2 regions of the Edwardsiella tarda ATCC 15947 genome follow, and region 1 is predicted to be linked to the other one. Evidence: riboswitches for the same ligand, from Rfam matches in the RefSeq annotation. Region 1 holds a riboswitch; the other holds the start of a gene.
The links. A riboswitch is a leader RNA that binds a small molecule or an ion and turns the genes downstream of it on or off. The one in region 1 is predicted to bind thiamine pyrophosphate.

Region 1 (3,243 bases):
GTCGACTCCCATGCCATCAGCATGGCGGGTGGCGAGTCAACGCGGGCGGCATTAGCGCTGGCTCGCCTCTGTTATGAAACGCTACTCGAGGAGGGCTTCAAAGCGAAGCTGGCCGTCGAGGCGGGCGTCGCCACGCCTGCGGTGGATAATATCGTCGAGGCCAATACCTACTTGAGTGGGCTAGGATTTGAAAGCGCCGGGCTCGCCGCGGCTCACGCGATCCACAACGGCCTGACGGTGCTGGAAGAGTGCCATAAGATGTACCATGGGGAGAAGGTCGCCTTCGGCACGCTATGCCAGTTGGTGCTACAAAACAGCGACAGCGAGCAGATCGAGACGGTACTCGATTTCTGTGTACGGGTCGGGCTCCCCGTCACCCTCGCACAGTTGGGGATCGAGGATGGACCGCAACTGAACGAGAAGATTATGGCCGTGGCGCAAGCCAGTTGCGCCAAGGGCGAGACCATCCATAACATGCCCTTTAGCGTCACACCGGCACAGGTCTACGCCGCGATCCTGGCCGCCGATCGGTTAGGGCGAGCCTGGTTAGCGTAAGCCTCATGGCGGGGCCACTCAACGCCCCGCCTAATCCGTGTCCTGATGCTGGAGAGGCCTACGCCACCCAGCTAACGCCACCATAAAGCCAATGAGGCACGCCTCGTTGCCGTTAGCCGACGTCGTATCGGCCTAGGCGGCTCACTCGCCCCCGGCACCGGCCAGCGCCAACAAGTGTGCCGTGGCCTCGCGCCAATCCGCCGCCTGGGTAATGGCGCTGATCACCGCCACGCTGCCGACACCGGTCGCCAATACCGCAGGCACCCGCGCCAGAGTGATCCCCCCGATGGCGACAGTCGGGTAATCACCCAGACGTTGAATGTGACGCGCCAACTGTGCGATCCCTTGCGGCGCCGAAGGCATCTGCTTGCTCTGGGTGGGAAAGACCTGCCCCAACGCAATATACGAGGGACGCGCCGCGAGTGCGACCTCGATCTCCATATCGTCATGAGTAGAAACCCCCAGGCGTAATCCCGCCGCCCGAATCGCCGCCAGATCCGTCGCAGCCAGATCCTCCTGACCGAGATGTACGCCATAGGCTTGGTGCTTGATCGCCAGGCGCCAATAGTCGTTGATAAATAACCGGGCTTGATAACGACGACCTAGCTCAATCGCCGCCTTCACCGCCTCCTCCAACTGTTCGTCATCGCGATCCTTGATGCGTAACTGTAAGGTTCGTACCCCGGCCTCCAGCAGGCGCGCGATCCACTCGACGCTGTCGACCACGGGATAGGCGCCTAAGCGAAAGGGCACCGGCGGGAAATCAGGCTGATACATCAGGCATTCTCCTTGCGTAAAACGAGGCGGACTCCCCCTAGGGGGAATCGACGCCGATTCATGGGCGCGACACGCGCTGGACAAGGCGAGATAGACCTGTCGGCGCGGGGACTTGAACGAATGACATCCTCCGCCCCTAAGGCGGAAATGCAGCTTGTCGGACGACGGATAACGCCAGAGAGGCTTTCACCTGACGTGAGGTGATAACACGAAGACGCTTGTTCCCTTCGCAGGTATCAGCCTGATCAGGTTCTGCGGATCCCGAATCAACGGTCTCAGCCCAACGGGGCACTCCGACAAGATAACGCCTCGCTCGGCGAGCGGGGAAGCAGGGTAAACTACGCGTTAACAGGCGCGATCTCAAGCGGCGAGGGAGGATAATCGCCGCGACATCACGCGCCGGCGTCTCCCCCCGCCACGCTCGGCGCGCCCCTCTCAGAGTCGGCAACACGCGCCACTATCGCTTAATCTGGCAAGCCAACGATCGGGTGAGTCCCCCGCGAGAACGAGTCGGGGAGATGGCAACAATAACGGTGTCGCGATCCCCTCTCCGTCTGCAACTGGCTGTTATCAAAAGACAGGGTCTATTTATTCTGTCAGCCAGGCCGCCGTCATAATGACCTCACTCACCACGCGGAACGACATGGCTAGGCCACCCACCAGCCAACCTCGTCAGGAAACACCAACACCCCATGTCAAGCAATAAATATCAGCATATTAAATTCTGCTTACCTGTGTGTGTAACTGCATAACAGCCAAGTTATTAGCTATAAGAACAAAATAAATAAAATATAGAAAATAATAAAATACATTCACTTTAATAAACCAGAAAATAAAAATAACCGAAATGAATAATATGGAAAAGCCAGCCCAATCCAGTTATATCTCAAGATAAGGAGCCGTCCAGCGCAATACGCAACAAGCCGCGAATAAAAATAACAGAGTAGATAATGAAAATAACGATATCACTCGGTGATATATTCCTATTTATTATGATCATCGCGATCACACTCTATGCCATCTGGCTGCCGCCATCCGGCGAGCCCGCATGGTTAGCCTCATCGATTGACTATATTGAGCAGGGACAGGCGCTATGGCTCGCCTTTGTCGTGTTGTTTATCCCCTACCGTTGCTGGCGCGAACGGCTCGACGCGGGTGACCGCCGCTTCTGGTACTGGGCTACCCTATGGTGGCTCACCCTGTTAGGGCGCAGCATCAGTTGGGGGCGGTTCTATTTCCCCCATGGGCCACGGCTACTCTTTCATGGCATCGCTGCCCTACTGATCGCCGCACTGCTACTCTCGCTACTCTCCTCTCAGTTACGTCGTGCCATCGCCGCACGCTACCGTCTGCACCCGATCCCCATATGGCGTCTGGTGGCGGTAGTGTTAGCCTTCGCCGGTGCCGACGCCGTCGAGCATCAACGTGCGCTTGCCCACCCTCTCCTATCCAGTGCGAGCCCTTACCGAGATCTGATTGAAGAGTTATATGAATGCCCGTTTCTGATCGGCCTGTTTCTTATCACGTTGCACATGTTGAACCACGAGCGATATTTACGGCGACAACGCGCATCCAAGGCATAGAAAATAGAAAAAATGAGGCCGCCCAGAAGGACGGCTCCGCGACATAGACGACTCAACGACCGCCTCCACGCCAAGCGTTAGAAACAACGGGTAAAGGTACGTGAGATGACATCCTGCTGCTGCTCTCGCGTGAGCGCATTAAAACGCACGGCGTAACCCGATACGCGAATCGTCAGATTGGGGTAATTCTCTGGATGCGCGATCGCATCCAGTAACATCTCCCGATTCATCACATTCACGTTGAGATGTTGCCCCCCTTCCACCCCATCCTGATGGTGGAAGTAGCCATCCAATAGTCCCACCAGATTCGTCTTACGCGTCTCCTCCT
Region 2 (3,243 bases), 750 kb from region 1:
GTCATAGCCCGGGGCGATATCGGTAGTGAGTGGCCCTAAGGTATAGAAGGGCGCTTCGTGACAATGGGTGAGCTCCTCCTCCATGTTGCGGCGGATCATCTGCATCGGCACGTGTCCCGGCCCCTCGATCATCACCTGGACATCATACTCCCAGGCGATCTGGGTCAGCTCGCCTAGGGTATGCAGCTCGGCGAACTGGGCCTGATCGTTGGCATCCTGGATCGAACCGGGGCGGAGACCGTCGCCCAATGAGAGCGCAATATCATAGGCGCTACAGATCTCGCAGATCTCGCGGAAATGGCGATAGATGAAGTTCTCCTGATGGTGCGCTAGACACCACTTGGCCATGATGGCTCCCCCGCGCGAGACGATGCCCGTCAGGCGTTGGGCGGTCAGCGGGATATAGCGCAGTAACACGCCGGCGTGCAGGGTGAAGTAGTCTACGCCTTGCTCCGCTTGCTCCAACAGGGTATCGCGCAACAGCGGCCAGTCGAGATCCTCGGCGACACCGTTGACCTTCTCCAACGCCTGATAAATCGGCACGGTGCCGATAGGGACTGGGCTGTTACGTAAGATCCATTCACGCGTCTCGTGAATATAGCGTCCGGTAGAGAGATCCATCACCGTATCGGCACCCCAGCGGGTGGCCCACACCAACTTCTCGACCTCCTCCTCAATCGACGAGGTGACGGAAGAGCTACCGATGTTGGCGTTAACCTTCACCAGGAAATTACGGCCGATGATCATCGGCTCGGATTCGGGATGATTGATATTGGCGGGAATGATGGCTCGCCCGGCGGCAACCTCGGCACGCACAAACTCGGCGGTGATGTTCTCCGGTAGATGGGCGCCGAAGGATTCGCCGGGATGCTGCTGGCGTAATACGCCACTCCGAATGCGTTCACGCCCCATGTTCTCGCGCAGGGCAATAAACTCCATCTCCGGGGTGATGATGCCCTGGCGGGCATAATGCAATTGGCTGACTCGTTTCCCGGGTAACGCGCGACGCGCAGCGGGAGGCTGGGGAAAGCGCAGCGTCTCTAGTGCCAGATCGGCTTGACGTTGGCGGGTGTAATCGGCGCTGCGCCCAGCGAGCACTTCCGTGTCGCCACGCTCTGCGATCCACGCGGCGCGGATGGCCGGTAAGCCTTGGCGTAGATCGAGAGAGGCTTGGGGATCGCCATAGGCGCCCGAAGTGTCGTATACCGCCACCGCCTCATTGTCGCGCCACTGTGGTTGTTCCGGCGTCCCACCGACGAGGGTTGGGCTGAGACTGATCTCACGTAGAGGGACTCGGATATCGGCGCGTGAGCCCTGGAGGTAGATGCGGCGAGAGTTGGGATAGGCTTCGCCGCGGAGGCTAGCGATGAAGCGCTGGGCCTCGGCGCGGCGTTGGCGGCGTGGCGCATCGGGAATGGTTGGAGTCGACATAGCAAATTCCTGCCTCATAAGGCGTGATAGGAGAAAAATTGCTTGTCTGGAGCTCGGATAGGAGTAATGAATAAGAAAAACGTGAAGCCATGGATTGGCTGAACGTGCAGATTACTCTTGTTCCCTTCGTGGGTATTAACCCAATCAGGTTCCGCGGATCCCGAATTAACGGTCTCAGCCTGTGATACCCGGTATCAACTAGGCACTCCGACAAGATGGTGCGGCGAGGGTGGTAACCCTCGCGTGCGGGCAGTGTAAGGAGGGCGTGAGAAAACTGCAAGTATTGTTAATAATGTGTTTAATCATGGTTTGTTCGCAGGGTGGCGCGTAGGCGGAGCGAACGCAGGCACGAGTGGAGTGAAGGAGTCGAGGCGGTGGCAGTCGTACAGCAAATAGGTGAAGCCGATAACGGCTGGTGGGTGGTCAGCGATCAGGGGCGTATCTGGTTGCCGCAGGGTGAGCTACCTTGTGGTAGCGCGGCACGCTGGGGGTTGGTCGGGCAGATGGCCTACCGTATTGGTGAGTGGCAGGGGATGGCGGTATGGCTGGTGCGGCAGCAGCGCAATGGAGAGATGACCACGGTACGCCAGCTGATCGACGCCGATCGCGGTTTATTTCAATTAGCCGGTCGCGGCGTACAGTTGGCGGAGTTTTTCCAGTCCCATCGGTTCTGCGGTTACTGCGGCCAGCCGATGCAGGCGAGTCAGCATGAATGGGCCTGTCTGTGCGCTCACTGCCAACAACGCTATTACCCACAGATTGCTCCCTGTATCATCGTCGCCATTCGTCGGGACGATCATATCCTGCTGGCTCGGCATAATCGCCACCGTAATGGTATCTATACCGTCCTGGCGGGCTTTGTCGAGGTGGGGGAGACGCTGGAGCAGGCCGCCGCGCGTGAGATCATGGAGGAGAGCAATTTACAGATTAGGAATCTGCGTTACGTCGCCTCGCAGCCGTGGCCTTTTCCCCACTCTCTGATGATGGCCTTCTTGGCCGATTATGCCGCGGGCGAGCTACGCCACGACCCCAAAGAGCTACAGGAGGCGGGGTGGTATCGTTACGATCGTCTGCCCCAGTTACCCCCGGCCGGTACGGTGGCGCGACGTCTGATCGAGGACACCGTTGCGCTGTGCCGGGCGCAGCATGAATGAGTCACCCACATGCTACAATGCCATAAAATAATAATAGGAGCCGAAGGATGTCCGAACTGAAGAACGATCGCTATCTGCGTGCGCTGTTGCGCCAGCCGGTCGACATGACCCCGGTATGGATGATGCGCCAGGCTGGGCGTTATCTGCCGGAGTACAATGCCACGCGTGCCCAGGCCGGTGACTTCATCGCCCTGTGTAAGAATGCCGAACTGGCCTGTGAAGTCACCTTACAGCCGTTGCGTCGTTTCCCTCTGGATGCGGCGATCCTGTTTTCGGATATTCTCACGGTGCCGGATGCCATGGGCTTGGGACTCTACTTCGAGGCGGGCGAAGGGCCACGCTTTACGCGGCCGATTACCTGCCGCGCCGACATCGATCGGCTGCCTATTCCCGATCCGGAACAGGAGCTGGGTTATGTGATGGCAGCGGTGCGCACCATCCGGCGTAACCTGCAGGGTGCCGTGCCGTTGATCGGTTTCTCCGGTAGCCCCTGGACGTTAGCGACCTATATGGTCGAGGGCGGTAGTAGTAAGGCCTTCACCAAGATTAAGAAGATGATGTATGCCGATCCGGCGGCCCTACATCACCTACTGGATAAGTTGGCGCAGAGCGTCATCCTGTACCTTAACGCCCAGATCCGTGCCGGGGCGCAGGCGGT

Region 2: it holds a riboswitch for thiamine pyrophosphate, as region 1 does, so the genes downstream of both, thiC (phosphomethylpyrimidine synthase ThiC) here and thiE (thiamine phosphate synthase) in region 1, are expected to answer to the same signal.

What each region holds. Positions count from the first base shown of each region.
Region 1 covers NZ_CP084506.1:2,625,682-2,628,924, forward strand. The annotation lists gene DCL27_RS12180 (glycerol dehydrogenase) at 1-555, shown strand, start outside; gene thiE (thiamine phosphate synthase) at 697-1,332, opposite strand; TPP riboswitch at 1,538-1,638, opposite strand; gene DCL27_RS12190 (hypothetical protein) at 2,283-2,915, shown strand; gene pflB (formate C-acetyltransferase) at 2,993-3,243, opposite strand, start outside.
Region 2 covers NZ_CP084506.1:3,371,011-3,374,253, reverse strand. The annotation lists gene thiC (phosphomethylpyrimidine synthase ThiC) at 1-1,431, opposite strand, end outside; TPP riboswitch at 1,536-1,651, opposite strand; gene nudC (NAD(+) diphosphatase) at 1,806-2,585, shown strand; gene hemE (uroporphyrinogen decarboxylase) at 2,633-3,243, shown strand, end outside.